One region of the Bradyrhizobium sp. CFUWI genome, then DNA from elsewhere that is predicted to be linked to it. Evidence: riboswitches for the same ligand, from Rfam matches in the RefSeq annotation. Region 1 holds a riboswitch; each other region holds the start of a gene.

What was found. Region 1 has a riboswitch for cobalamin ahead of metE (5-methyltetrahydropteroyltriglutamate--homocysteine S-methyltransferase). Riboswitches for the same ligand answer to the same signal wherever they lie in the genome.
Region 2: it holds a riboswitch for cobalamin, as region 1 does, so the genes downstream of both, AC066S_RS06840 (DUF1636 family protein) here and metE (5-methyltetrahydropteroyltriglutamate--homocysteine S-methyltransferase) in region 1, are expected to answer to the same signal.
Region 3: it holds a riboswitch for cobalamin, as region 1 does, so the genes downstream of both, AC066S_RS06925 (TonB-dependent receptor) here and metE (5-methyltetrahydropteroyltriglutamate--homocysteine S-methyltransferase) in region 1, are expected to answer to the same signal.
Region 4: it holds a riboswitch for cobalamin, as region 1 does, so the genes downstream of both, AC066S_RS38455 (ribonucleoside-diphosphate reductase subunit alpha) here and metE (5-methyltetrahydropteroyltriglutamate--homocysteine S-methyltransferase) in region 1, are expected to answer to the same signal.

What each region holds. Positions count from the first base shown of each region.
Region 1 is NZ_JBWJZE010000044.1:6,859-15,523, forward strand. Features, by position in the region: gene AC066S_RS37175 (hemerythrin domain-containing protein) at 291-890, shown strand; partial or broken gene AC066S_RS37180 (IS256 family transposase) at 2,669-3,932, shown strand; gene metE (5-methyltetrahydropteroyltriglutamate--homocysteine S-methyltransferase) at 4,275-6,620, opposite strand; cobalamin riboswitch at 6,725-6,926, opposite strand; gene AC066S_RS37190 (hypothetical protein) at 7,037-7,333, opposite strand; gene AC066S_RS37195 (nodulate formation efficiency C protein) at 7,997-8,665, shown strand, end outside.
Region 2 is NZ_JBWJZE010000002.1:659,517-668,181, reverse strand. Features, by position in the region: gene cobN (cobaltochelatase subunit CobN) at 1-80, opposite strand, end outside; gene cobW (cobalamin biosynthesis protein CobW) at 80-1,114, opposite strand; gene AC066S_RS06840 (DUF1636 family protein) at 1,111-1,485, opposite strand; cobalamin riboswitch at 1,580-1,800, opposite strand; gene cobO (cob(I)yrinic acid a,c-diamide adenosyltransferase) at 1,841-2,476, shown strand; gene AC066S_RS06830 (cobyric acid synthase) at 2,483-3,931, shown strand; gene cobD (threonine-phosphate decarboxylase CobD) at 3,920-4,882, opposite strand; gene cbiB (adenosylcobinamide-phosphate synthase CbiB) at 4,894-5,835, opposite strand; gene cobU (bifunctional adenosylcobinamide kinase/adenosylcobinamide-phosphate guanylyltransferase) at 5,957-6,460, shown strand; gene cobS (adenosylcobinamide-GDP ribazoletransferase) at 6,457-7,239, shown strand; gene bluB (5,6-dimethylbenzimidazole synthase) at 7,244-7,876, shown strand; gene AC066S_RS06800 (ABC transporter substrate-binding protein) at 8,030-8,665, shown strand, end outside.
Region 3 is NZ_JBWJZE010000002.1:682,081-690,745, reverse strand. Features, by position in the region: gene AC066S_RS06945 (ABC transporter permease) at 1-688, opposite strand, end outside; gene AC066S_RS06940 (ABC transporter permease) at 685-1,626, opposite strand; gene AC066S_RS06935 (ABC transporter substrate-binding protein) at 1,644-3,245, opposite strand; gene AC066S_RS06930 (PepSY domain-containing protein) at 3,476-4,900, opposite strand; gene AC066S_RS06925 (TonB-dependent receptor) at 4,913-7,270, opposite strand; cobalamin riboswitch at 7,387-7,588, opposite strand; gene AC066S_RS06920 (histidine phosphatase family protein) at 7,661-8,233, shown strand; gene cobT (nicotinate-nucleotide--dimethylbenzimidazole phosphoribosyltransferase) at 8,226-8,665, opposite strand, start outside.
Region 4 is NZ_JBWJZE010000070.1:402-4,511, reverse strand. Features, by position in the region: partial or broken gene AC066S_RS38460 (hypothetical protein) at 523-764, shown strand; cobalamin riboswitch at 785-998, shown strand; gene AC066S_RS38455 (ribonucleoside-diphosphate reductase subunit alpha) at 1,105-3,042, shown strand; gene AC066S_RS38450 (ribonucleotide-diphosphate reductase subunit beta) at 3,033-4,106, shown strand.

The sequences.
Region 1 (8,665 bases):
CAGGAACAGACAATCTGCGTCACATCGACGTTCGCAAGATAGGGTCCCCCAATGCACGCCTAGGCCGCCAGTTTTACCAAGAGCTGCCGCCATCGGACCAGCGTCTTGCGTGGGCAACTTCAACACTTCGGCTAAGTTGCTATACGCCAGCTCAAATCGGAGCGCGCTACTTTTTCGCGTCGAACGGCGCGGACGAACGCGGCGCAGCGAAGGACGCCGAATTCGGCTTAGGAGATCCTCTGAGCCGCAGAAACGCTTCCAGCCTACATTGTGCCTCCAGGAGCACCGCAATGATTATCGATCTTTTGCTTCGAGAGCATCGCAACATTGATCTGCTTCTGGTCGCTCTTGAACACGAAGTGGAGATTTTTGAGAAAGGGATCCGTCCTGATTATGAGGTCATTCGCGCGATTATCAGCTATTTCGAGGTTTATCCCGAGGTCTACCATCATCCACAGGAAGACTTGATTTTTTCCAAGCTCAAGGCTCGCGATCCGGATGCAGCTGCAATCGTCGGCGATCTCGCGCTTGAACACCAGGAAGTCGTCGACCGTTTGCACCACTTCGCGCGGGCTATTGACGCCATCCTCGCGGATCGTGAACTTTTTCGGCAGGACGTCGGCGATATCATACGTGACTTTATAGTACGCGAGCGGCACCACATGAAGTGGGAAGAACGAGATTTCTTTCCGGCAGCTCTGAAGGCTCTCTCGGCTCAGGATTGGACCGAAATCGCTTCCGGTCACACCGATCATGGAGATCCACTGTTCAGCGAGACAGCGGCAGCAACTTCCGATGCGCTAAGAGCGCATATTCTGCAATTGGAGCAAGAAGCTGAGGCCGAACGGAGCTCGGTCGCGTTTGCGTGCCCCAAGGCCGCCCCTCAGTGACACGGCGCCGAGATGGACGGGCTGTACTGATCGCTGCCGTTTCACAGCAGTAAGTGGACCTCATGTTCATCCTGTCAAAATGAAAATGGGGGGCTCGCGGGCACGTAGGCTGCCGTACCGCCAAAACAGCGTTTGCGCAATATAATCGCTTGCTCGACCACCGGTGCAAACGCGCGCCGGAGTCTTCCTGAGCTCTGGTCCGGCATGTTCCAGAATGTGACGGTCGCAGGTCGGGCAGTTGCGCAGTGATATCGCGCGAAACGGACGCCCCCCATGTCCACGGCCCGATAAGGACAGACGATTGCGGCCGCGCGGGTGCGCGCGAAGCAATTCCACGCGTTGACCCAACCCGGGACGTTCCGACTCATCCGACGGCAGCCGCTTCGACCCACTGCACGCCAACTGGGAGGCACTGCCAAGCCCGGATACGTTCAGCACCAACAGCAAGGCGCTTGACGTCGCTGGCCACGACCAGTAGCCGCCCACACGGGCTCCCACGTTACACCAGATATCCGACGTCCTCGCATTTCTCAGCGTCAGTTCGCGAGTTGGATTATCAAGCCTGGCTTAAGTCCTTTAGCTGTATGGCGTAGCCCCATCGGACAGTCCGCTTCGTGCCTTGAAATCGAGCAAATGCCCCGAATTGCATCCGGGTCGGCTTTCGGGATTCGGCTACCCGTACATTCCTGCATTCAAGAAGCACAACGCAAAATCGACGAATTCACTCCGCTCGACAGCGTCGAGGACTACCTCCAATTCGAAAGGATCACGGAAGCTTTTGGTTGATGCTGGATCCATACGCGTCGGCATCGATCACTTTGCCGTGCGCCACGAAAGTCTTGCCGGGGCCAGGCACGAAGACAGGCTAAGCGCAATTTCCAGGGCTACACTGGTGATTGCGCGGATTGATCTCGGCGCCAGCGCGATCGAGCGCATCCAACAAGGGCTTGACGGGAACGCTATCTCGGCAAAGGACTGCCTTGCTCGTATCGCCGGGGATCGGCTCACCGCCGGGAAGGGCTGTTTGCTGAGGCAGGAGGATCGCTTCCGTGCCGAGATCACGATCGACTCATGTGCGTCATGGCAGTCGATCTCTTGGAGGCATTCCGTCGTTACGCTCTGGATCGAAGTTCGCCACCGTCGATCGTTCTCGAATCGACAGCCTTATCACGGATGGCGTCGTGGTGATTGAGATCGTCTGCTCTCCATCGTTGATGGCGCAGAGTTCCTGGCCCGGAGCGTCGCCTCGGCGTCCGACGCTCATCTTCCGCCGCGCGGGGCTACACATAGCGGGGCGGTCTAACTCTGTGCGCCGACCCGAGTCGGGTCAGATCCGAAATCGCTCAGTTAACTGGCCTATATTGGGGCAGGACCACGCTCACGGCTCAGGAGCACCCTATCGGCACCGCCGCATCTTCAAGCTCGTGACATCCTCCGCGTGGTCCGGTCTCAGACTCTCACCAGAGGCTCAAGCCGAAACCCGACTATGGGATGGAAACGGTGGACCAAGGACTGCCCCTTAGGCCAGGTTCAAATCAATAGCAACCGCTCATGCATTGCCTATGCTTACGAGATCCTTGGAGCCGGGTTTGCCGTATCGTCTCGCCGGTGTCCGTGCGGTTTCGAAGCAGGAAAGCGCACCGAGTTTGCGGTGGGTGCCCTGCGGTGACCGCCCCGCAGGGGATGTCCCGGGTTCTGTTGAATTTCTGAGGAGGTCGGCGTTGCCCACCTTGAGCCGGTAGGCTCGGGGTGCTGATTCCACAAAGGAGAGCAACGCCATGACGAGAGATATCACACCGGCTGGTTCGCCGGCGACTGGGGTTGTGGACGAAGCGTTTGCGGAAGTGCGGGCGAGCTTCGATCGGTTCTGCCTTGCGGCGGGGATCGAGGCGCTCGGCACGATGATGGAGGCGGATGTGACGGCGGCCTGCGGGCCGCGCCACGGTCGCGATGCGGCGCGGCGGGCGCACCGTTGGGGCCGAACGCGAGGACGGATCGGTTTCCACGGCGGCAAGATTGAGGTCGAGCGGCCCCGGGTCCGGGGCGTGGACGGCCGCGAGATCACGATCCCGAGCAGGGAAACGGCAGCGCAGGAGGACTGGCTCGGTCGCTGGGCGATGAACCTGATGCTGATCAACGTGTCGACGCGCCGGTTCGGCCGCGCCGTCCGACTGCCCGAGGGGGACGTGCCGGCACCGCCCGGATCTGGGATTTCGAAATCGGCGGTCTCGCGGAGGTTCGTTGCGCTGTCGGCGGCGCGGCTGGCCGACTTCATGGCTGCCGATCTGTCCACGCTCGACCTTCTGGTGGTCCAAATCGACGGGCTGCATCTCGACGACGATCTCGTGCTAGTCGCCGCGATCGGGGTTGACGGCGAAGGCAACAAGCATCCGCTGGCGCTGGTGGAAGGGGCAACCGAGAATGCCGCAACGGTTCAGGCCCTGCTGGACAACCTGGTCTCGCGCGGGCTCGACCCGACGGTGCCAAGACTGTTCATCGCCGACGGCGCGAAGGCGCTGTCGAAGGCGATCCGCCGCACCTTCGGTCCGGCCGCAGCGATCCAGCGCTGCCAGATCCACAAGGCGCGCAACATCATGGAACGCCTGCCGAAAGAGCATCATGCGGCCACCATGCGCCAGGCCTGGGAGCTCGATGACGCCGACAAGCGAAAAATTGATCCGCAATCTCGCGCGTCGACTCGACCAGCAATGGCCCGGCGTAGCGGCCAGCATCCTCGAAGGCCTCGACGAAATCCTGACTGTCGTCCGGTTGAAGTTGCCGAAGGAGCTTCGTCGATCGCTCGCCTGTACCAACATCGCCGAGAACATGATGGGCACCATTCGCCGCGTCACGCGCAACGTCAAACGCTGGCGGGATGCCGGTATGGCCTTGCGATGGGTCGCGGCCGGCATGATCGAGGCTAACAAGGGCTTCCGACGATTGAAGGCGCATAACCAATTGTCGGTTCTGCGTGCGGCTCTTCAAGCTCGCCACAATCGCATGACGATCAACCCCGTTGCCCACGTCACGAGGGCCGCGTAACATTCATTCCGGCAACGTCGGCCCGACCTAGTTCAACAGCGATCGGGACATCCCCGCCCCGCATCACTGCCCCTCGTTGCCGTGTAGTCGTTCCCGACGCGCTCATGAGCGACAAACCTTGGTGTAGATATATAAACCTCAGACTATACAGTGGCATACCACGGCATAATTGAGCTACGCTGAGCTTGTGCTTCAACTCGGCTCAGCGATGCGTCAGTGTCGCTCCTCCAGACTTTCGCCCGGCCCGCCTAGGCGGGACCGGGCATTTTTTCTGTTCCCAGTGCTACCTCCATTATCGGGCGCGCAAATGACCACCTCGATGAGAAGAGACCCAAGCCCGGATCAACGGCCTGGCGGATCGAATGCAGCGCGTAGCTCGCGGGCGGCAGCGACCATGTTCGCTAGCGCCGGCCGGACCTCTTCCCAGTTGCGCGTCTTCAGCCCGCAGTCCGGATTGACCCAGAGCTGCGAGTCGTGCAGCCGCGTCAGAGCCAACGCCATCAGCTCCTTCATTTCGCCCGTCTCCGGAACGCGTGGAGAGTGGATGTCGTACACGCCCGGCCCGATCTGATTTGGGTATTCGTAGTTCCTAAACGCGTCGAGTAGTTCCATTTTCGAGCGCGACGTCTCGATCGAGATTACATCCGCGTCCATTGCAGCGATCGCACCGATGATGTCGTTGAACTCCGAGTAGCACATATGTGTATGAATTTGCGTTTGATCAGCGACGCCCGATGAGCAGATCCGGAAGCAATCCACGGCCCAGTCGAGATAAGCCGTCCACTCCGATCGACGCAACGGCAATCCTTCTCGAAGTGCAGCTTCGTCGATCTGGATCATGGTCGCACCAGCATTCTCGAGATCGCGGACTTCGTCTCGGATCGCGAGCGCAATCTGGCGGCAGGCCTCGCTTCTGGGAATATCATCGCGAACAAAGGACCAGTTCAAGATCGTCACCGGACCGGTCAACATCGCCTTCATCGGCTTCTTCGTTAATGATTGCGCGTAGCGCCACCAGTCCACGGTAATAGGCTTCGAGCGCACTACATCGCCAAACAGGATCGGTGGCCTGACGCAGCGCGAGCCGTAGGACTGCACCCATCCGCTCCTGGTAAATGCGAAGCCGGCAAGTTGCTCGCCGAAGTACTGCACCATGTCATTGCGCTCGAACTCGCCGTGCACGAGGACGTCGAGACCGATGTCCTCCTGCCAACGTACGGCGCGCGCAGTCTCCTCCTTGAGGAACCTGTCGTATTGCTCGTCACTTATCGCGCCCCGCGCATGCGCCGCACGCGCATTCCGGACCTCTGTGGTCTGCGGGAACGATCCGATCGTCGTGGTAGGGAAAGCCGGCAGTCCGAAACGATCGCTTTGGATCTCTGCACGACGGGCAAATGGGCTCGCGCGCCGACGCATGGTCTGATCGATCGCTTTCATCCGGACAGCGACATTAGCATCACGGATTTTTGGCGAAGTCCGGCGAACAGTCGCGGTACATTCCGACTGGGCAAGAGCTGGCGCAACATTCTGGTCGCCTGCGAGTGCCCGCGCCAGGATCGCAAGCTCCCGCATCTTCTGGACCGCGAAAGCAAGCCAGCTCTTGACGTCGGAAACGAGCCCGGTTTCAAGTTCAACATCGACCGGCACATGAAGCAGCGAGCAGGATGGGGCAATCTGTACACGGTCCTTGCCGAGCTTCGCAATCGCGGGTTCGAGCCGCTGGCGCAGCGAGGACAAATTCGACCGCCATACATTCCGGCCGTCGACGACACCGAGCGACATGACGAGATCACTTCGGCCGCCAGCGATGATCTGGTCCAACAACTGTGGCGCTCGAACTAGGTCGAGGTGTAGTCCGGCAACTGGCAGGCTCAACGCGGTGTTCAGATTGTCCCCGAGGTCGCCGAAATAGCTGGCAACTAAGATCTTGATGGCCGGCACCTCCTTGGCGAGCCGATCATAGGCATGTCGCAAAGATTGCCGCGCCCTCTCATCCAGATCAAGAACCAGGCAGGGCTCGTCGAACTGAACCCAATTTGCTCCACGTTTGGCCAATTCCTGCAGAACTTCGATATAGGCCGGTAACAGTTCATCCAGTAGTGAGAGTGGCTGGAACGCAGGATCGGGACTCTTGCCGAGCTTTAGGAATGTGACCGGCCCGATCAGGACAGGGCGGGTCTGAAAGCCAAGGGCCTTGGCTTCCTCATACTCCTCGATCGGCTTGCGAGAGCATAGCCTGAAAGTCTGTCCTCTGCGAAACTCGGGGACCATGTAGTGGTAGTTGGTATCGAACCACTTGGTCATCTCCTGCGGGGGTGCGCCAAATCCGCGCGGTCCGTGACCGCAACTCGCATCCCGATCGTCGCATTGTGATCCGCGGGCCATGGCGAAGTACGTCTTCAGCGAAACGGATTCGGCTTTTGAGGCGTAGATCTCCGGGATGGCGCCAACCATGACACTTGTGTCGAGCACCTGATCATACAGCGAGAAATCGTTTGATGGAATGACCGTGACGCCGATAGATTTCTGACGAGCCCAGTTCGCGGCACGCAGGCCAGCTGCGTCCTCCAGCAACTGCTGTTCGCTGCTTTTTCCGGCCCAGTAGCTTTCTAGAGCGAGTTTGAGCTCGCGCCTTGGACCGATGCGTGGCGTTCCGAGCGTGGCAACGGGAAGGGAGAGAAGAGACATAGCGTTAACCCCGTGTTGGGGGCAGAAGGCCATGGCGGACGCAGGCAGGGGAAGTCGCGCAGTGCGACGGCTGCTTGGCGCACCACCGGGACACCCCGCCCGTGGACGAATATATTGTCGGGGTAGGTCTCCTGGCTCGCGGGTCATCGCTGCTGTCCGGCCTTCCCGAAGCCGCGCAGGCTTCAGTGACATCGTTGGACAGCGGCTCGCCACTCACAGTTGCGGGGGCAGCGCCGGCATCTTCACCGGCTTCCCTCTTAGCTCCGGATCAAGTGCGACCGGAGAACCTCGACGACTTGGATTATCGAGAAGACAAGTCTTCCGTCAACCTCTCAGATCATGTCTCAAGCTGGTGCTGCGACATCCGCTACGCGAATGGCCGCGCATCTTGATGCGTTGAGCCGATGTAAGCGCTCTCAAGTCAGCAATATCGGAATGACGATCGCAGCTGCCTGCGGGCCGCACGCCAGATCGGTGGAAGGGACAAATGCGGCTTGCCCGGTCGGGACTGCTGCCTCGAGCAGAACGCATCTCCGGCTTCTCAGCGCTTCTTTGAGCAAGTCCACCATCCAGCCACCTTCTCGGCCAACAGGATCCGTGTTGAACAGGCCCAAGCTGGCGAAGCCAGCAACATACCCGGCCAGCACGTTGATGTGCGGTTCAGCAAGACTCCAAATGTTCGGCGGTAAAGATCGGTTTCGCCTCGTCGCCATCGAGTGCAAAGCGCTCCTAACTGAGGCTATTCTCGAAGCGCCGCATGTCGCGATAGGAGCGGCAGACGCACCATGGCCGATGGCCGCAAATGGCCAAACGCATGGCAGAGATCGAAAGCCACATTCTGGCAACGATGCCGAACCAAACGGTTCAATAGCGGCAAACAATTCTCATCAGGAGCTTGGTACCGAGGTGTTCCGCTGCGCCATCGAACGATCCGGTGCGGGACGAGGATGCATAAGCCGGGCTGGATAGCGCTGAACGGAAACATCGAGACATTGACCAGTCGGAAAGTCGACAAAGAGGACACAAAAGCGGTGCGAATTGCCGTCTATTACCTGGCACGAAGAATGCAAGTCTTCGGCATGCCCAGTCTCCTCCTGCTGGGCATGTCCAGCACAGCAACTTGAGGCTGTCGCCGGCAGTGAAGTTAGTGGCGCGTGACATAGAGGGGAGCGCCTGCTCGCATGGGACACCATCGGTCTCCCCGTCGCGTCGCCGCTAACTTCTTGCGCTCGCGCATAACAAGTCGAAGGTTGCCCGCTTTGAATGACGTGTGGATGACACCAAATAGGCCGGCAGTTATGAGAACAGTGTCTAGAAGACGCGCGTTATGGTTTTGTCTCGGTCGACCCCTGATCTGCCTGGTCGGGCTGGCTGCGATGAGCAACAGTGTTCGCGCCATCGAGAGCCCCCATATCGAAAGATTCAAGTCAACGTGGCGAGCGCAAGACGGTGAGACAATAGAACAAATTATCTCCAACGTCTCGAAGGTGGCACAGTTCGTCCCTCGAATGTGGGGCGTCGCTGAACTCGACGAAAACGACTATGTTTTCGTTTTGTGGACCAGACACCCTGACGATATATTAGACGAACCGTACTTTATCACCTGGAGGATCGCGCTCGACGGCACGTTTCAACTTGCGTCGACCTATGCAAAGCCGATCGAATTGGGCTGGCACGCCCTAGCACTCTCGTTGATCGCCACTGAAGTCAAGGAGAGTGAAAGGGACGCAAATCTTGGCTTTCTGCATGATCCGAGCAACTTCAACTTTGTGACGACCACGCAAGGCCGCCTCGGCGATCTTCTGCGGCAGGGCCGCTGCACTATCGTTGAACCTGTTGAAGTGGACTACTTGCCGAAGCAGAAGGACAAGCCGACCGAGAAGGGTGATCTGTGGCGCGCTTTGCTTTTGGTGAACTGTGATATCCCAGGACCCCGTTTTTTTACACACAACGGGGTCATCACTTTCGAGAAGAGCGAAGGGCAAGATTGGGAGCCGCAATCCCCCTTTGCCAAGCGTATCGCGGCCTTTCCTCCTGGCTCCTGG
Region 2 (8,665 bases), on a different contig from region 1:
AGATCGGCCGGGTCCTGGCCGATGTCTCTGGGTGTCGCGGTCTCCTCCAGACCGCGGCTCTCGCGGAAAACGACGTGCATCAGATACCAAGTCCTGACCTGATCGCGGCCTCATCGATATCGCCGTGCTCGCCGATCACGACGAGCTTGGACTGCCTGAGACCTGCGCCCCAGGGCTTGTCGAACTGGTGGCGCACGCGCTCGCCCACGGCCTGAAGCAAGAGACGCATCGGCTTGCCCGCGACCGCGATATAGCCCTTGGCACGCAGCACGTTCTGCTCGCGCGCCAGGCGCTGCACGGAGGCAACGAGCGCATCGATGTCGGCGACTTCCGGAAGGTCGATCACGACGGAAGCGAAATCGTCGTGCTCGTGCTCCTCCTCGCCGTCATGATGCGAGGGGCGCGCGGCGAGATCGTTCTCGGCGGCCGCGCCGAGGCCGAGGATGACGCGGGCGTCGATCGCGCCGTCGGTGACGGGCAGCATCGGCACGCGGCGCGGCATCTCGGCGGTGATGGCCGCCCTGGCGGCTTCGATGCCGGCGGCGCCCGCGAGATCGGCCTTGGTCAGCAGCACGATGTCGGCGCAGGCGATCTGGTCCTCGAACACTTCCGACAGCGGCGTCTCGTGGTCGAGATTGGCGTCGGCCGCGCGCTGCGCCTCGACGGCGTCAGGATCGGGCGCGAAGCGGCCCGCCGCCACGGCCTCGGCGTCGGCGAGTGCGATCACGCCGTCGACCGTGATGCGCGAGCGGATCTGTGGCCAGTCGAACGCCTTCAGCAGCGGCTTCGGCAGCGCCAGGCCCGAAGTCTCGATCAGGATGTGATCGGGCCGCACCGGCCGCGCCAGCAATTTCTCCATGGTCGGAATGAAATCGTCGGCGACGGTGCAGCAGATGCAGCCATTGGCAAGCTCGACGATGTTCTCTTCCGGGCAGTTCGCATCGGCGCAGGACTTCAGGATCTCGCCGTCGACGCCCTCGCTGCCGAACTCGTTGACGAGCACGGCGAGCTTCCTGCCGTTGGGATTTGCGAGAAGATGCTGGATCAGCGTCGTCTTGCCGGAGCCGAGGAAACCAGTGACCACCGTGACCGGGACTTTTGCGAGCGAGCTCATTCGGCGGCCTCCGGCACGATTGCAATGGGGGGAATGCGGGCAAGCGACTGCTTGCGGAAGATTTCGGGGCGGCTGCGCCAGGGCACGAGCCCGTCCGGCGCGGCCGCATAGGCCGCAGCGCCTGCGACTACGTCCTGCGCATTCGCATCCGACAGGCGGCCGTAAACATAGGACCAGCGGCCGGGTGCGCTCAGCGCCACCGAGCAGCCCTGGCTGCAGGCCGACAGGCATTCGACGGGAACCACATTGACGCCGTCGGGCACGCCGGCCTCGAGGATCGCACCGTGCAGGCGCTTGCCGGGCGTGGTCTCGCCCTCGCCAAGCGTCTGGCCGGCACGGCAGGTGATGCAGACGTGAAGTGTGACGGTCATCGCCTCTTCCAGATAACAGCGGGAGGCGATGAGGCACACGGACCATTCGTCAGAAGGCCCGCTTCCCCGTCGCGGAACACCCCGTCCGCCGGTCCAAAACTCGTCCGCGCTGGCAGGTCTCCCGGCTTGCGGAGCAGGGTCTAGGCCCTTCGATCCCCGCCTTCCCGATTCCCTGGGGAATCAGTGGCTTTGGGCATCTCTCCGGTCACGGTCGCGGGGGCGGCTGCATTTTGGACCCAAATCTTGCCGATTCGGACCCTATCGCATTCCCTCTTCGCCTGTCATAGGACAGGAACCAACGCCGGGCCACCATTTGCCGGTGGCCGCCTCTTGTCAAGCCGAAGGACCGGATCCAATGACGCCTGAACCGGACACCCAAACACCTGAGGAAACCGACGCCCGGCACGCCCAGAAAATGGCGAAGAAGAAAGCCGCCCGCGACAAGATCATGGCGACCAAGAGCGGCGAAAAGGGCCTCATTATCGTCCACACCGGCGCCGGCAAGGGCAAGTCCTCCTCCGCCTTCGGCATGATCGTGCGCTGCGTTGCCCATGGCTTCCCCTGCGCGGTGGTGCAATTCATCAAGGGCGCTTGGGACACCGGCGAGCGCCGCCTGCTCACCGGTCATTTCGGCGAGCTCTGCCAGTTCCATGCGATGGGCGAAGGCTTCACCTGGGAGACGCAGGACCGCGCCCGCGACATCGCCGCCGCGCGCGCCGGCTGGGAGAAGGCCAAGGAGCTGATCCTCGATGAGAACCTGCGCATGGTCGTGCTCGACGAGATCAACATCGCGCTGCGCTACGATTATCTCGACATCGCCGAGGTCGTCGACTTCCTGACCACCTCGAAGCCGCCGATGACTCACGTCGTGCTCACCGGGCGCAACGCCAAGGACGAGCTGATCGAGATCGCCGACCTCGTCACCGAGATGACGCTGGTCAAGCATCCCTTCCGCTCCGGCATCAAGGCTCAGGCCGGCGTCGAGTTCTGAACGACGATGGCACGCGCGCTGATGATCCAGGGAGCCGGCTCCGACGTGGGCAAATCGCTCATCGTCGCCGGCCTCGCGCGCGCGTTCACGCGGCGGGACTTGCGCGTGCTGCCCTTCAAGCCGCAGAACATGTCGAACAACGCGGCCGTCACCGTCGACGGCGGTGAGATCGGCCGCGCCCAGGCATTTCAGGCGCTCGCCGCAGGCGTGGAGCCGCACACCGACATGAACCCGGTGCTGCTGAAGCCCGAGACCGATGTCGGCGCGCAAATCGTGGTCCAAGGCAAACGCATTGCCACGGCGCGTGCGCGCGACTACGCCGCAATGAAGCCCTCGCTGATGGGCGCGGTGCTGGAGAGTTTTGAACGGCTGAAGGCGCGCGCCGATCTCGTGCTGGTCGAGGGCGCCGGCAGTCCGGCCGAGGTGAATTTGCGCAAGTCCGACATCGCCAATATGGGTTTTGCCCGCAAGGCCGACGTGCCGGTCGTGCTGGTCGGCGACATCGACCGTGGCGGCGTCATCGCACAGCTCGTCGGCATCAAGACGGTGATCGACCCCGACGATGCCGCGATGGTCCAGGGGTTCGTCATCAACAAGTTCCGCGGCGATCCTACCCTGTTCGACGACGGCTACAGGCTCATCGAACAAAAGACCGCCTGGCGCGGCTTCGGCGTGCTGCCCTGGTTTGCCCGCGCCGGCGAGCTGCCGGCCGAGGACGCGCTGGGCCTGAGCGACGCGCGCAAGCCCGGCCAATGCAAGATCGCCTGTCTTGCGCTGTCGCGGATCGCCAATTTCGACGATCTCGATCCGCTGAAGCTCGAGCCTGGCGTCGATCTCGTAATGGTGCGGCCCGGCGAAGCGATTCCCGGCGACGTGCGCCTCGTCATCATCCCCGGCTCGAAATCGACCCGCGGCGATCTCGCCTTTTTGCGCGCGCAGGGTTGGGACATCGACCTGCTCGCGCACCATCGCCGCGGCGGCCACGTGCTCGGCCTCTGCGGCGGCTATCAGATGCTGGGGCGCAGCGTTGCTGATCCCGATGGCATCGAGGGCCCCGCGGGCGATACGCCAGGACTTGGGCTGCTGGATGTCGAGACGGTGATGAGCCCGCAGAAGACGCTGACGCGTGTCGCGGCCGTGCATGCCGCCACAAAGCAGGCGATCGAGGCTTACGAAATCCACATCGGGCGCACCGACGGACCGGATCGCATCCGCCCCTTCGCGACGCTGAACGGCGAGCCGGAAGGCGCGGTCTCGCGCGACGGCCGCGTGCAGGGCAGCTATCTGCACGGCCTGTTCACGTCGGATGATTTCCGCAAGGCGTATCTGGCCAAGCTCGACATTCCCGCCGGCAACGAGCCCTATATGGCCCGGGTCGAAAGCGCGCTCGAGGCGCTGGCCGATCACATCGAAAAACATCTCGACGTCGCAGGCCTGCTCGCGCTAGCACGCTAGGGCTTCGGCGAGGCGCGTCCATTCGGCTTCGCTGCCGGGAAGCCCGAGCCGCAGCCATGTCGGCTCTCGCGCAAACACGCGCGACCAGATATGGCCGCGCGCGAGCTTCTCCTGCGCAGCACGTGCGTCAGGCGTCTCGTAAAGACGAAACAGCGGGGTGCCGCCGACCAAGGTCCAGCCCTGCGCTCGCGCCATCTCGTCGAGGCGAACGCAGTCGCGCGCAAGCCGCGCGGATGTGGCCTCGGCCCAGGCATCGTCATGCAGCGCGCGACAACCGATTGCGATCGCTGCCCCTGAGACCGGCCATGGCCCTGAAGCCGCCGCGAGCTTGGCCACATCAGCCGCATCGCCAAGAGCAAAGCCCAGCCGCAGGCCGGCAAGGCCGTAAAACTTTCCGAACGAGCGCAGGACCAGCAGCCCCGGCCGTCCCGCCTCAGGTGCAAGCGACAGCGGAACCGCGTCGGCAAAGCTCTCGTCGATCACGAGACGGCCGACCCGCAGCAGCAGAGCCAGCAAATCCTTTGGCGCATGAGTCCGGCCGTCGGGATTGTTGGGGTTGACGACGACGGCGAGGTCGGCGCCCGCCAGCGCGTCGAGCTCGCCTGCCTCCTGCACATCCCAGCCCGCGGCCGACAGCACGCCGGCATATTCATTATAGGTCGGCGCGAGGATGCGCGCGCGGCCGGGCGGCGCGAGTTGCGGCAGCAATTGAATGGCGGCCTGCGCGCCGCCGAGCGCGACGATCGGTGCGCTGGTGCGATAGGCATGCCGCGCGGCCTGATGCAGCGCCTCGATCTCGGCGCGCGACGGCAGCGCGCTCCACGCGCGCGCGCTCACCTCGCCGACGGGATAAGGCAGCCGGTTGATCCCGGTCGACAGGTCGATCCAGTCCTCGGCGCGTCCGCCGAAACGCTCTTGGGCTTGATCGAGATTTCCGCCGTGCTCGCGCATGCCCCGTTCTTTCACGCGAAGGCCAGGATCGCAAGCACGCCGGCGAGCAGCAGCATGGCACGGCGGTAGACCGTCAGTCCCTCGCCGATATCCGCGGCAAGCGGATCGCGCGCGCCCTCGTTGAGCCAGGGTTCGTTCGTGATGCTGCCGTGATAGATGCGGGGACCGCTGAGCCGTACGCCGAGTGCGCCGGCCATCGCCGCTTCGGGCCAGCCGGCATTCGGCGAGCGGTGACGGCGCGCGTCCCGTGTCATGCATGACAGCGCTTCGGACCGCCTCGGCGCCAGCAGCACGAACAAAAATCCGGTCAGGCGCGCCGGAATGAAATTGGCGACATCGTCGATGCGCGCCGCGGCCCAGCCAAAGGCTTCGTGCCGCTCGCTGCGATGGCCGATCATGGAGTCCAGCGTGTTGATCGCCTTGTAACCCAAAACGCCGGGCAATCCGAACAGCGCCCCCCAGAACACCGGAGCGACGATGCCGTCCGAGGCGTTTTCCGCGAGGCTCTCGATAGCCGCGCGCGCGATGCCGGCCTCGTCGAGCGCTGTGGGATCGCGACCGACGATCCGCGAGACCGCCTCGCGCGAGGCGGCGATGTCGCTGGCCCGCAACGGCTTCGCCACGGCAGCCACATGATCGTGCAGCGAGCGCAGCGCGACCAGCGGCCAGGAGAGGATGCCGACCAGCACGATCTCGATCCAACCCTTGGGAAGCAAGGTCTGAATCATCCAGCCGATCACAACGGAGACTGCAATCACCAAAAGCGCTCCAGCGATACCCGCGGCGCGGCGAAGCGCCGGCGGATCGGCTGCGCGATTCCAGCCGCGATCGATGGCGCCGATCAGCCGCCCCAGCCAGGTCACGGGATGGCCGATCCGCGCGAACAGCCATGACGGCCAGCCCGAGAGGGCATCCACCGCCATCGCCACCACCATCGCGCCCGCAAAGCCCAATCCTGCCTCCTGTCCCGCCCCTGTTGCGCAAAGCAAGGCGCGAGCGCAAGCCCCTCCACGCCCGATTTCGGCTTTGTCTTTGGCCGCGATTGGTGGTTAGTCAGGCCTCCAGGAGACCTTTATGGCTGTCATCTTGATCACCGGCGGAGCGCGATCGGGCAAGAGCATGCGCGCGGAAATGCGCACGCGCGCCTTTCCCGGGCAGCCGGTCTATGTCGCAACGGCCGAGCCGCTCGACAGCGAGATGGAAACGCGCATCGCAAGGCATCGCGCGCGGCGCGGAGCCGACTGGATCGAGCGCGAGGTACCGCTCGATCTCGTGGATGCGCTGGTCGCGAGCGATGGCGGCGGCGCACGGCTGGTGGACTGCCTGACGCTGTGGCTTTCCAACCTGATGCATGCGGCGCGCGACTGGGAGCGTGACGTGACCGAGCTCGCCAGCGCCCTGCCCCGCTTGAAGAGCCCCGTCGTCCTCGTCACCAACGAGGTCGGCCTCGGCATCGTGCCCGACAATGCGCTGGCGCGCAGTTTTCGCGACGCCGCGGGGATCATGAACCAGACGATCGCGGCCGCCGCCGATGAAGTCGAGTTCGTCGTCGCCGGCCTTCCCATGAAATTGAAATGATGCCGCGCGCCGAGCTCCTCAAGGACATCGTCGCCGATCTCAGGATGGCGGCATCGTTCGTCACGATCCTCCCGGTGGCGTCGTCGAAGCCGGCGCCTGACGGCGCCGTCGCGCGCGCGACCTGGGCGCTTCCCGTCGCGGGACTGCTGGTCGGCCTTGCCGGCGCTTTCGTCTACAAGGTCGCCACGCGGTTCGGGCTGACGCCGAACCTTGCTGCCCTGCTCGCCTTGGCTACCACTGCCCTCATCACCGGCGCGCTGCACGAGGATGGTCTCGCAGATGCCGCCGACGGGCTCGGCGGCGGCCGCACGCGCGAGCGCAAGCTGGAGATCATGCGCGACAGCCGGATCGGCACCTACGGCGTCTGCGCGCTGATCCTGTCGTTCGGCCTGCGCTGGAGCGCGCTCGCGACCATCGCCAATCCGTATTCCGTCGCACTCGCGCTTTGCGCCGCGCATGCTGCTGCCCGCGCCGGCGTGCCGGCCTTCATGGCCCTGGTCCCGCCCGCCCGGCCGGACGGGCTGTCGGCGAGCGCCGGCGCGCCGCCGGGCCGGAGCATCGCCGTCGCCTTTGCAGTCGGAACGCTCGCGCTCGCCCTGGCTTTGGGGCCGAGCAAGGCGCTGGTCGGCCTGGTCCTGCTGTCGCTCGCCGGATTGATGCTGGCGCGGCTTGCGGTCCGCCAGATCGGCGGGCAGACCGGCGACATCCTCGGCGCGTTCGAGCAGCTGGGCGAGATCATCATTCTGCTGGTCGCCGCTTCCTTCCAGATCGGAGGCTGACCTCATGGTCGAATTCGACGACACCTTCCGCCGGCAATTGCGCGAGCTGTTCGTGTGGCGCCGCGACGTGCGCCGCTTTCGCAGCGATCCCCTGCCGGACGGCGCCATGGACCGCCTGATCGAGACCGCCTGCCTCTCGCCCTCGGTCGGCCTCAGCCAGCCCTGGCGCTTCGTCATCGTCGACGATGCCGTGCGCCGCCGCGCCGTGATCGACGATTTCAGGGCGTGCAACGTCGATGCGCTGAGCTGCTATTCCGGCGAACGCGCCGCGCGTTATGCTACCCTGAAACTGTCCGGCCTTGAACAGGCGCCCGGCCATCTCGCGGTGTTCGCCGACAAGACCAGCGACATCGGCCACGGTCTGGGTCGCGCGACCATGCCGGAGACCACGGAATATTCCGTAGTCGCCGCCATCACCGCGATGTGGCTCGCCGCGCGCGCGGAAGGCATCGGCCTCGGCTGGGTGTCGATCCTCAATCCGGATCGCGTGCACGCCGTCCTCGACGTGCCCGATCCCTGGAAGTTCATCGCCTATCTCTGCATCGGCTATCCCGAGACCGAATGCGACCGGCCGGAGCTGGAGCAGGCGAAATGGGAGCATCGGCGCGGGGCGGACGAGTTTACGCTGCGGCGTTAGCGCACCGGACCATCCCTCGGGCCGCGTACGAATACGGTATCGAGCTGCCAAACGCTGCGAATGAACATTCACAAGGGCTTTTTGATCAATTGTGGACACCGGCCGTTCGCGCTAAGCATCCGAGCTGGGGCAAGCCATCATGCAAAGAACTCCATGACCAAACGGCCTTCCGCTTTCGCGGTCGATCGCCGCGGCTTCATTCGTGTTGCGGGAGCAACCGCCGCGGGATGGATCGCGCTCGGCGCAACGTCGGACCGCATGCGGATCGTCGCATCGTTGACCGCATTGCCGCTCGACGACGAGCTGACGAGGCGGAGCATGATCGACAGCGCGACCTCTCGTCTCGGCAGCCTCATCGTCGGCTTGAGACAGCGCGGCTGGGTCGAAGGCGTCAACTTCCGCCTCGAGCTGCGTTCGAGCTTCGGCGCACCGGACCGGCTGAAGGCGGCTGTTCAGGAACTGCTCGAGCTCAAGCCGGATGTGATCCTGACGGGATCGACCGTCGAAACCGCAGCGGTCCTCGCCGCCACCAAGACCGTTCCGATCGTCTTTGCGACCGCCAACGATCCCGTCGGCAATGGCTTCGTCGATAGCCTTGCCCATCCCGGCGGCAACGTGACCGGTTTCACCAACAGCACCGCCGAGATGGGCGGCAAATGGCTTCAGCTCATCCGGGAGGCCGTGCCGGATCTCGCGCGCGTGGGCGTCATGTTCAATCCGGCGACCTCGCCTCGGGCGGGACGCTTCTTCCTCGACTCCATCGAGCAACAGGGGGCCGAGTCCGGCGTG
Region 3 (8,665 bases), on a different contig from region 1:
AGGTCGCCTGCACCAGCATGGGTGCAACCGTGTTGGGCAGGATGTGGCGCAGGATGATCATCGGCGTGCGCGTGCCGCAGGCGACCGCCGCATCCACATAGGGCTGCTCGCGGAGCGACAACACGACGCTGCGGACGAGACGGGAGACGCGCGGGATCTCGGCAACGGTGATGGCCAGGATGACGTTGCCGACGCTGCCCCGGGTCAGCGCCATCAGCGCGATCGCGAGCAGGATCGGCGGGATCGACATCAGCCCGTCCATGAAGCGCATCAGAATGCCGTCGGCCCAGCGGATGAAGCCGGAGACCATGCCGATGGCCAGCCCCGCGGCGGACGCAAAGATTGCGACCGATAGCCCGACCGTGAGCGAGACCCGCGCGCCGTAGAGCACGCGCGAATAGATGTCGCGGCCGAGCACGTCGGTGCCGAACCAGAAATCGGCTGACGGCGCGCGCGTGCGTTTGGCTGGCGCCAGCGCGGTCGGATCGACCGACCCGAGATAGGGCGCAAAAATCGCGATCAGCACCAGCGTCAGCAGCAATGCGCCGCCGATCGCAACGGTGGGATGGCCGCGCAGGAATCCGAGGAAGCCGCGCCGGATCGTGACCGGTCGCAGGATTTCAGGCAGTTGTGGTGCAAGGACGAACCCGGCGGGAAGCGATTGCGGATTGACGGTCGTGTCGGTCAATAGCGGATCCTCGGGTCAACGAGCGTGTAAATGACGTCGATCATCAGATTGACGAGGACGTAGACGAAGCTGAACAGCAGCACGATGCCCTGGATGACGGGGTAGTCGCGCCGCAGGATCGCATCGATCGTGAGCCGGCCGAGACCGGGAATCGCGAACACGCTCTCGGTCACGACCGCGCCGCCGATCAGCAGCGCGATGCCGATCCCGATCACCGTCACGATCGGCACCGCCGCGTTCTTCAGCGCGTGAATGAACAGGATGCCGCCCTGGCCGAGGCCCTTCGCCTTGGCCGTGCGGATATAATCCTGCTGCAGCACTTCGAGCATGGACGCGCGGGTGATGCGCGCGACCAGCGCGATGTAGACGCAGCCGAGCGCAATCGCCGGCAGGATCAGGTTTTCCAGCCACGGCCAGAAGCCTGAGCTGAGCGGCGTGTAGCCTTGCACCGGCAGCCATTCGAGCTCTAGTGCGAAGATGTAGGCGAGCATGTAGCCGACCACGAAGACGGGCAGCGAGAAGCCGAACACGGCAAAGCCCATGATGACGCGGTCGATCAGGCTGCCGGCCTTCCACGCCGCCACCACGCCGAGCGGCACCGCCACCACGATCGTGAGCAGCAGCGTGACGATCATCAGCGACAGCGTCGGTCCGAGACGCTGCCCGATCATCGCCGACACCGGCAGATTGGTGAAGATCGAGGTGCCGAGATCACCGTGCAGGATGCGCCAGACCCAGCTTCCGAACTGGACCAGGAACGGACGGTTGAGGCCGAGGCTCTGGCGGATGCGCTCCACATCCTCCGGACTCGCCTGGTCGCCCGCGATCACCACGGCCGGATCACCCGGCGCGATGTAGAGCAGGCTGAACACGAACAGCGCGACGATGGCCATGACCGGCAGGGTCGCGGCGATGCGGCGGAGGATATAGGAGAGCATCTGGCCTCAGCGCACGATCATGCAGACTTGGAGACGCCCCAGAAGAACGGCAGCGGCCCCTTGGTGATGCCGGAGACGTTCTTGCGCCACGCAGTGTAGCTCAGGAAGAAGCCCGTCGGCGCGTAGACGACGTCATCGAGGGCCGCCTTGTTGAGGCGGCCGATGGCGGCCTTCTCCTCGTCGAGGTTCTTGGCCTCGAACCAGGACGCGACCTCCTTCTCCGTGCCGGGGCTGTTCGGCCAGCCGAACCAGGCCTTGTCGCCGTTGGCGCGAATGGCGGTGTACGGTGCCGGATTGATGCAGTCGGCGCCCGCGTGCCAGGTGTGGAACATGTTCCAGCCGCCCTGCCCCGGCGGGGTCTTCTGCGCGCGGCGCGAGCCGACCGTGCCCCAATCGGTAGCGACGAAGTCGACATTCATGCCGAGCCTCTTCAGCAGGTCGGCGGTGACGTCGCCCAGCGCCTTGGTGATCGGCTGGTCCTGCGCCACGATGCACGTCACTGGCTGCCCGGAATAGCCGCTCTCGGCGAGCAGTTTCTTGGCCGCATCGAGATCGCGCTTGCCCTTCAGGATCTCGCCGCCCACCTCGCTATAGAGCGGCGTGCCCGGCGTGAAGAAGCCGGGCAGCGGCTTCCAGAGCGCGTTGTCGTCGCCGACGATCGCGCGCATGTAGTCTTCCTGGCTGAGCGCCATCAGCACCGCGCGCCGCGCCCGCACGTCGTTGAAGGGCGCGAACAGATGGTTCATGCGGAACGAGCCGATATTGCCGAGCGGATCGCCGATGTCGACGCTGATGTTCTTGTTCTTCTTCAGGACCGGAACGAGGTCCGCAATCGGGTTTTCCCACCAGTCGACCTCGCCGTTCTGCAACGCTGCGGCTGCCGTGGCCGGATCCGGCATCACGATCCATTCGATGCGGTCGAGCTGCATCTGCTTGCCGCCGGCGAGCCAGGAGGCCTTCTCCTGCCGCGGCACATAGTCGGTGAACTTCTCGAACACAGCCTTCGCGCCGGGCACCCACTCGCCCTTGGCGAACTTCATCGGCCCCGAGCCGACATATTCGGTGATCTGCTTGAACGGATCGGTCTGCGCGATTCGCTCCGGCATGATGAAGCTGCACGGCGAGTTGTTCTTGGCCAGCGCGTAAAGCATCTTCGGGAAGGGCTGCTTGAGCACCCATTTGAAGGTGCGGTCGTCGACGGCAGTGAGCTCCTGCTGGAGCGCCTTGATCATCAATCCCATGGGGTCGCGCGCCGACCAGCGCGACAGGCTCGCAACGACGTCCTTGCTCAGCACCGGCTCGCCGTCATGGAACTTGAGGCCCGGCCGCAATTTGAACGTCCAGGTGGTGCCGTCGTCCGTCACTTCCTCGGACTCGACCATCTGACGCTGCGGCTGCAGCGAGGAATCGATGCCGTAGAGCGTGTCCCAGACCATCGCGGCGGCGTTGCGCACGACATATTGCGTGCCCCAGATCGGATCGAAATTGGCGAGATTGGCCTGGGGCACGAAGCGCAGGGTGCGGGCCGATGCGCCTTGTGCGATCGCCGGGGCCGCGAGGCCGGTCAATGCCAAACCACCCGCGCCAGCCAGTCCCTTCAATACGGTCCTGCGATCCATGAAGTCCTCCAAGTAATGCCGTGATGCCGGCCAATCGTTGGCCAAGAGCAGTTGAAACCAGAGCCCATTCGCTTGCAAATGGTATGCCACTAACCGGCCCTTCGCCAGCAGGATCTCATCGCGATTTTGAGCCGCCCGGGGCCTCAAAGAGTTGTCGCCAACGTTGCGATCCACGAGGGTGCGGTCGCAGAACGTGTGCAGCGCGCCGAGATCGCGGCTGATTCGCCTGGTCAGACCATCAGAGAGAGCCGCAAGCGGCGCCAGCCGATGACCACACCGGTCATGGAGAACACGAAGCCCAGCGCACAGAGCCCGACGATCACGATATCGCGCAATCGTGGATGCGCCATGAGGACCGGAAAATCGAGCGTGTGCAGCGCGCTGTAGAACCAGCGATAGGCGCGCCGCGAGGCATCCAGCCGTTGCAGCACCTGGCCGCCGGCACCGTCGATGTCGAACCAGAGATCGCCGCAGCGCGCGCGGTAGACGGGTGCTCCGGGGACGGCGGAATGCGCGGGATAGTCGTCGTTTCCGGCCAAAATTGACGGCGTGCCGCATCCAGCGGCGAGCCGCACCGCGAGCGCTTCGACGTCGCGCGCGGTCAGAAATTCCGCACGGGACGCATCCCCTGCCATGGCCAAGGTCTGGACGCCGAGGGCGGAGCGATCGCGGCGATAGACATGACCGCCGAAGGCAAACCATTCAACCTCGCGGACCGGCGCCGCTGTCGGCTGTCGATCGAATGACGGAGCCGCCGTCCAGTCCGGTGCCGCGTTCATCACGCCGGCTTCGGTGGGGCTCAGCTCCCCGCGCGAGAACAGCCGGCCGTGATCCATCGAAAGCCAGCCGCTGAAAATCCAGGTCAGCACGAACACCGTTGCCGCGAGGCCAACGAGGTGATGCAGCGCATGCCAGCCGCGGTAGGGCGTCGAGATCCGGCGATCTCGCATGCTGATCCGCACCATCCCGAGCAGCGCGCCCAGCGAAGCCGCGAGCAAGGCCAGCAGCGACAGCGTCCAGACGAGGCGATCCCACAGCAACCAGTTGCTCCGCAGGACCGTGGGATAGATCCAGTGCAGCACACTGCCGGCCCAATTCCAGCCGCGCTCGCCTCGCGTCGTATCGAGGACGACCTCGCCGCTGCGCGACGACAGATAGATCTCCGTTCCAGCGGCGTCGCCGAGGGCGATGCGAAACAAGGGCCGATGGCGGTCAAAGCCGTTCGGCACGCTCCATTGACCGTAGTCTTCCAGCGCGACGTTCCCGGCCCGCGCGGCATCGAGCCCGCGGCGGCGGGCGTGATCTTGCGCGATGGCGAGCGCGAGATCGGCAGACATCAAAGCTGCGTCCTGCCCGTCGGCGGCACGGACCGCACGGACGCGCGATGCACCCGACACGATATAGACCGATCCGCCGATCCGCTGGACCAAACGCACGCGGGTGGCATCGATGACCCCGCTCGCGGCGACCGCGTCGGCGATTGAGATCCTCGTCTCCGCATGCTCCACCGGCGCGAGGCCGGCAAAGCGCTCCGCTTCCGTCAGCGACGGAAACGGAACGAAGTGCATCACGATGCCGGTCGCGAACCACATCGCGAACAGCACGCAGAACGCGACCCCGAGCCAGCGATGCAACAGGACGACCGCGCCCAGCATGCGGTCAGCGTCCTACCATTTGAACGCCGCCGAGAGCTCGTAAGTCCGCGGCGCGCCGAGCAGGATCTGGTCCGGATAGAACGGATCGCCCCAGATCGCATAGCGCTTGTCGGTGATGTTGCGGACGCGGAAGGTCAGGCGGGCCTGGTCGACTACGTTGAACACCGTCTTGGGGATGTCGACGAAGGCGTAGACGTCGGCCACCGTGTAGGCTTTCATCGTCACGACATTGGCATCGGTGTTGTAGCGGTCGCCGACATGGCGGCCGGTGATGCCGAGCTCCACCGGCCAGGGCGTGAAGAAGCGCCAGGACGCGCCGGCATTGGCGACGATGCGCGGGACGTTCGGCGGCGTGTTGCCGGTGAACGAGCCGCCGGCGAAATTGTAATCGGCATAGCGCGCATCGACATAGGCGATGTTGCCCCAGAGCCGCAGCGGCTCGATCGGACGCAACGACGCCGCAAGCTCGACGCCCTTGGACTCCTGCCGCCCGGCGATGTTGAGCGCCTGCCCGCCGGCCGCGGCATAGACGTTCTTGCGCACGATGTCGTAAGCCGAGAACGACCACTCCGCCCTGTTGTCCCAGAACAGATGCTTGACGCCTGTCTCGTAGGTGCGTGCGGTGGTGAGGTCCAGCGGCTGGGTCGGCGTGAGCAGGAAGATGTTGTTGGCCGACACATCCGCGCCGGTCGCATACTGGCTGAAGAAGGTCAGGCCGGGCACGGCCTCCCAAGTGTAGCCGATGCGCCCCGTCACAGGCGCCCAGTCCTTCGTGTACGGGAAGCCTGCTTTCTCCAAGCCGCTCTTGTCGGTCGAGTTGCGATCCAGTCCGATATGCTCGACGCGGATGCCTCCGATCAGCGCGAAGGTCCGGGTCAGCTTCAGCCGGTCCTCGAACGAGAGGGCTTCGTTGTCGATACGCGCAGTCTGTTGCTGCGTCGTGAGAAGGCCGTAGAAGCCCCGGTTGGGATCGACCAGCGAAACGGAATCGCCAGGGAAATTGGCCGCGCCCGGCCTGACGAAATCGAGATAGCTCGAGGACAACGTCGTGACCAGCCGATTGTCGAAACCTGCGATGTTCGTGTCCCAGATCAGGTCGGTGATGTTGCCGACGAGACGCTGGCTGTGCGCGACGTAGAAGCGCTCGCGATCGACCAGGTTCGTGGTCGAGTTGAACGCCTCGATCTCGTTATTGAACCAGGTGCGCTCGGCGCCATAGCCATAGGCCTGACTTTTCAGCGTGAGATCGGGCGCGAGCTTCAGCTCGAAGCCGCCGCGCAACCAGACTTCCTGCGCGACGTTGCGATTGTCGAGGACGTTGTAATTGGTGTTGAAGGTGCGGTCGTCGATGGTGACCGCGCCGAGATCGGTCTTGTTGTAGTTCGAGACGTAATTGCCCGAAACGATCCCGCTCGTCGCATGCGAGCCGCTGAAGGCGATCGGCACCAGCGGCGCGCCCCAATAGGCCTTGCCACGATCCTCGCGGTACTCGATCGCACCCCACACCTTGAGGCTGTCGGAGATGCGGTAGTTGAGCTGGCCGGACACATCCAGCATCTTGGTATTGGTGTCGTCGGCAAAGCCGTTGAGCGCGGAGCGGCTGACGTCGAAGCGGTAGTCGAGGCCTTGCACGTTGGTGCTGCCGCCTGAGCCGTAATGCGCGCGGAACGAGTTCAGGGAATCCCAGGAGAAATCGGCCTCGTTCCTGATCGGTCCCGTGTGCGGCTGCCTGGTGACGAAATTGATCGCGCCGCCGGCTGCGCCCTCGCCCGAGATCAGCGAGGCCGGGCCTTTCAAGAACTCCACGGCCTCCAGATTGGCCGTGTCCATGATCCGCGAGGTCATGTTCTGCGGGCCGATCTTGATGCCGTTGTAGAGGGTGTTGATCTGGCTGTTGGTGAAACCGCGCATCGAGAAGGCGGACGGCTCGGCCGGATCGTCACCGGAGGTGACGCCGACCGCGCCCTGGGCCACGTCGGAGACGGTGCGGTAGCCCTGCTCGCGCATGGTCTCGGCCGAGATCACCTCGACGGTCGCGGGCATCTCGCGCACCGTCAGGCCGAGCCGCGAGGCGCTCTCGGCCACGGCATTGGAGTTGAGCGGCGTCTGCACCGTCGCAGCCGGGACGACGGGCTTGGGCGCTGCGGATGCGGCGGCAGGCCTGCGCGCTGCCGCGCGGCGTGGGCCTTGCGCCTCCCGGCCGGCTGATCTGGCTGGCTTGCGGGATTGGGCCGGCGACACTTCGACCGGCGGCAGCGGTTCGCGAGCCTGCTGCGCCTGTGCGGCGGGCAGATCGAGCGCTGCAAAGGACGTGAGAGCCGCCGAAGCAAGCAGGAAATGGCGCGGTCGGAAGATGCGGATGGAAGACACGGCTGGAAACCTCGGTATGACGTCAGTGGCACGTCACAGCGAACGAGGTCTCACCTTTTGGCCTTGCGGCCGCCCGATGAAGCCGAATGTCTGTACTCCCCGACCGACATCTTCGCGTGTGACCACGGCTGACGGCAGGTCTCCTGGCTCGCGGGTCATCACCACTTCGTCGCCTTCCCGGGACCGAGGACCCAGTGGCTTCTGACGAAGGATTATCCGCTCACAGTTGCGGGGGCAGCCACGGCATTGGGGACAACGTCCCCGCACCGCATTCCCTTTTCATCCCCTCTCGGGGAAACCGTCGCGAGCATCTAGGATTACCGTCACAACAGAGTCAATGTGCCAGTTGCGGCGTTATTGCCACAGCGACCAACTTCCTTGGAGATGAGCATGGAAGGCGAGACCTTCCTCTGGCTGATACGGCACGCGCCGGTCGATGGCGTCAAAGGGACGATCCATGCCGCCGATGCGCCGGCCGTTCTCCGCGATCGCACACAACTGGAGGCGCTGCGGCAGCGCCTGCCGCGGGACGCTGCGAGCTACGCCAGCCCGTCGCGGCGCACGGTCGAGACCGCGCAAGCGCTGGGCCTCGAACCGGAGCAGGTCAGCGAATTCCGCGAGCAGGATTTCGGCGACTGGACCGGCCATCGGCACGACGCGCTCGCTGCCGCCGGCGGCGAGGCCTATGCGCAGTTCTGGAACGATCCGGCCGGCGGACGGCCACCGGGCGGCGAAAGCTTTGCGGATCAAGTCGCGCGCGTGCGGCTCGGTCTGTCGCGGATCGGAGCCGGACCAGCCACGCTCATCGTGCATTCCGGCACCATCCGCGCCGCGCTGTGCATCGCACTCGATCTCTCGCCACAAGCCGCCTTGCGCTTCGTGATCGATCCGCTGTCGCTGACCCGGATCGATCGCCTCGCGACCGGCTGGCGCGTCGTCTCGGTCAATCAGCGGATCAGCTAGGCCTGTCGGGCACATTGGCCTCTGCAAAGGTGGCCATGCCGTTGTGAAGCGCGCAGGCGACGCGCACCAGCGGCAGCGCGATGGCGGCGCCCGATCCCTCGCCGAGCCTGAGATCGAGGCTGATCAGCGGCTGCACGTTCAGGGCGCGCAGCACCAGGCGGTGGCCCTGCTCGGCCGATTGATGCGACGGCAGCAGATAGGGCTGACATGACGGGTTCAGCCGCACCGCTGCGAGCGCTGCGACCGACACGATGAAGCCATCGATCAGCACCGGGATGCGGCGCTGCGCGGCCGCGATGATCGCGCCCGAGATCGCGGCGATTTCCAGCCCGCCGACAGCACACAGTATCTTCTCAGGCGCCGCGCCCGCAACGCCGTGACGTGCAATCGCGGCATCGATCACGCGTGCCTTGTGTGCCCGGCCGGCCGCGT
Region 4 (4,110 bases), on a different contig from region 1:
GCCGTGCTCGTCTGCTCATCGTCTCTCCTGATTCGCGGGTCAATCTTGCCCGCCGTCAGGCAGAAACTCCACTTATCGCGCTGTTCAGATTTGCGGGACCAGCTCACTCATCCTCAGGGTAATTGAGGTGAACGCGATCTACGATCGCGTTCACAGATGGAAGATCTTCGCACTCCATTGCTCGCCAAGGCATGCAATGCACTTTCAGTGATTTATTAACCGCTGTTCACTAGCATCAAATGCTGGCGGGCAACAGTACACGCCCTGACGCTCGGCTGCTCAATCCGTGAGCGGAACAGACTCTAGTCCTTTTGCCCCGAGGTCGTATGCGCCGTATAGATGGGCCGATGCGGGGCCCTTGGGGAAAGAGGAGCAGAACTGCTCAAAGTCGCGGAAACCTTCATTGCCAATCCCGAGCCAAGCCCCTGCCAGGGGGGAGGAGTAGAGACTCGACGGGAAGCACCTACAGCGGACATCGCCGGGTGAAGGGATAGTCCAGACCACGAACGCCGGAAGGGTGACAGGCGACGCGATCGGATCATGAAGCGTTTCAAATCGTCCCGTCAGGCTCAACTTTTCTGTCAGTTCATGATCAGGTCGCGAACCTTTTCCACATCCTCTCTCTCGGAGCCGTCACTGCCGACTTCCGTCGTGGTTCGCGCGAGCGAGCCTTTGCGACTTGGCGCGAGATCTCCACGACAAGCGCTCGCCGAACCTCGACCTTGGGGCTGCTCCAATTCGTTAACTTGACGGTGCCGCCTTGACGAATCTCCGCGAGCGGCGCCTATATGTAGCCCGTCACGGTCTTCCATTCCCGCATCTCGTAGGATGGAAGCTAAGAGGGAACCCGGTGCGCCGGCAACGGCTATTCCGAGGCTGCCCCCGCAACTGTAAGCGGCGAGCGGTTGTCATCATGGTCACTGGCGCGACAGCGCTGGGAAGGCCGACAGCCGCAGCGACCCGCGAGCCAGGAGACCTGCCGCGACAGAACGAACGTCCTCGGGCGGGGTGCCCCGGTGGGTTGCTTGCAACTGGTGATATTTGCCCGGTCTCCTCGCAAGTCGTCCGCACGGCCCCCCAGCCTCAAACATCGCGGGGTTGCCGATGTCGCCGTCTTACGATTTCGATCAGCATGGTCATCTCATCGAGATGCCGAGTGTGCGGCCGCTCCCAGCGCAGGCCAAGCCTACCACGCCTGAGCTGTGTCTTGTGCAGCCGCCGCCATCGCCGGCTCCGCTGCCAAGGCCCCTCGCGCCATCGCCAAGGCCGTCTGACCTCACGCTCGATCGGTCGCGCGACAACCTGCTGACGTCGTTCGGCAAGCTGACGCTGACCGACCGTTATCTGCTCGCCGGCGAAAGCCTCCAGGACATGTTCGCCCGGGTGTCTTGCGCCTTCGCGGACGATGTTGCGCATGCCCAACGTCTGTATGATGGGATGTCTCGACTGTGGTTCATGCCGGCCACACCGGTGCTCTCCAACGGCGGCACCCCGCGCGGCCTGCCGATCTCGTGCTTCCTTAACTCGGTGTCGGACTCGCTCGAAGGCATCGTCGGCACCTGGAACGAGAACGTCTGGCTTGCCTCCAACGGCGGCGGCATCGGCACCTACTGGGGGAATGTTCGCTCGATCGGCGAGAAAGTGAGGGGCGGCGTCACCTCGGGCATCATCCCGTTCATCCACGTCATGGACGGCCTGACGCTGGCGATCAGCCAGGGCTCGTTGCGGCGCGGCTCGGCGGCGGTCTATCTCGATATCCACCATCCCGAGATCGAGGAGTTCCTCGAGATCCGCAAGGCGTCCGGCGACTTCAACCGCAAGAGCCTCAACCTACATCACGGCATCAACGTCACCGACGAGTTCATGCGTGCCGTGGGTGCCGGCACCACGTTCGCTCTGCGCAGCCCGAAGACTAACGAGGTCGTCCGCGAGATCGATGCCCGCCAGCTGTGGCAACGTATCCTTGAGAACCGGCTGCAGACGGGCGAGCCTTATCTCTTGTTCATCGACACCGTGAACCGCGCGCTCCCCAAGCACCAGCGCGAGCTCGGCCTCAAGGTCTCGACCTCCAACCTGTGCAGCGAGATTACGCTGCCGACCGGCATCGATCATCGCGACGAGGAGCGCACCGCGGTGTGCTGCCTGTCGTCGCTCAACCTCGAGACCTGGGACCAGTGGAATAAGGAGCCCGGCTTCATCGAGGACGTCATGCGCCTCCTCGACAACGTGCTCACCCACTTCATCACAGTGGCGCCGGACGGCATGAAGCGTGCCCGCTACGCCGCCCTGCGCGAACGCTCCGTTGGCCTCGGCGTCATGGGCTTCCACTCGTTTCTCCAGGCCAAGGGCATTCCGATGGAGAGTGTCCTGGCCAAGTCGTTCAATCTGAACATGTTCCGAAAAATCCGTCGCGATGCCGACGCGGCATCCGTGGCGCTCGCTCGCGAGCGTGGCCCGTGCCCGGATGCCCTGGAACGCGGCGTGATGGCGCGCTTCAGCCACAAGATAGCGATCGCGCCGACCGCCTCGATAAGCATCATCTGCGGCGGCACCAGCGCCTGCACCGAGCCAATCCCGGCCAACATCTACACCCACAAGACGCTATCCGGCGCCATCTCGGTGCGTAATCCGCATCTCGCCAAGGTGCTGGCCGCCAAGGGCGCCGACACCTCGGCGACCTGGCAGTCGATCATCGCGCACGAGGGGTCGGTCGCCCATCTCGACATCCTGTCGGAGCACGAGAAAGCGATCCTTCGCACCGCCTTTGAGGTCGACCAGCGCTGGATCGTCGAGCTTGCCGCCGATCGCGCCCCATTCATTTGCCAGAGCCAGTCGATCAACCTCTATCTGCCGGCCGACGTCGATAAGTGGGACCTCCACATGCTGCACTGGACGGCATGGAAGCGTGGGGTGAAGAGCCTCTACTACTGCCGTTCAAAATCGATCTCGCGCGCGGCGTTCGCCGGCAAGATTGCCGAGGATGACACGGCAACGCCGGCGCCGCAGCGCACCGACTATGAGGAGTGCCTCGCATGTCAATGATCGATCTGTCGTCCGTCGATCCGCGCACGCTGATCGGCAAGGGGCGCGTCGGCCTCCTTGATTCGACCGGCAGCTATGACGTCGATCGCTACGCCTGGGCTTACGAGTTCTGGAAGCGCCAGCAGCAGACCCACTGGATGGGCGAAGAGGTACCGCTCGGCACCGACCTCAAGGACTGGGCGTCGGACCGCGTCACCGCCAACGAGCGTGCGCTGCTTACCCAGATCTTCCGTTTTTTCACTCAGTCGGACATCGAGGTCGGCGACAACTATCTCAAGCGCTACATCCCGATCTTCCAGCCGCTCACCGTCCAGATGATGATGGCCGCTTTCACCAATATGGAGACGGTTCATATCGACGCCTATGCGCTGCTGCTCAAGACGCTTGGTATGCCCAAGACCGAGTTTGAGGCATTCCGCGGCTATGCGCAGATGCGCGCCAAGGCGGACTACATGCACGAATTCGGCGTCGACACCGTGGCCGATGTCGCCCGCACCCTGGCGATGTTCGGAGCCTTCACCGAAGGCATGGCCTTGTTCGCGAGCTTCGCCATGCTGCTCAACTTCCCGCGCCACAACAAGATGAACGGCATGGGACAGATCGTAAGCTGGTCAGTGCGCGACGAGAGTCTCCACTGCGAGGGCATCATCAAGTTATTTCACGAATGGCACCGCGAAACCGGCGCGGTGACGCGCTCCGTCCGCGACGACATTGTCGACGTCGCCAAGACCATGGTGAACCTGGAGGAGAACTTCGTCGAGCTCGCCTTCGGCCTTGGCAAGATCGAGGGCATGCTGCCTGAGCACATCCACGCCTACGTCCGCTACGTCGCCGACTGGCGACTGACCCAGCTCCGGATTGCCCCGGTCTTCGGCTTCTTCGAGGCGAAGGAGGGCGGGTTCACACAGCTCAAGGCGCATCCGCTGCCGTGGCTCGTCGAGATTCTCAATGGCGTCGAGCACGCCAATTTCTTCGAGCAGCGCGCCACGGAGTACTCCAAGGCGGCGAGCCGCGGCAGCTGGGACGGCGAAAACGGGGTGTGGGCGGCTTTCGGCCGTATCTAGCCCG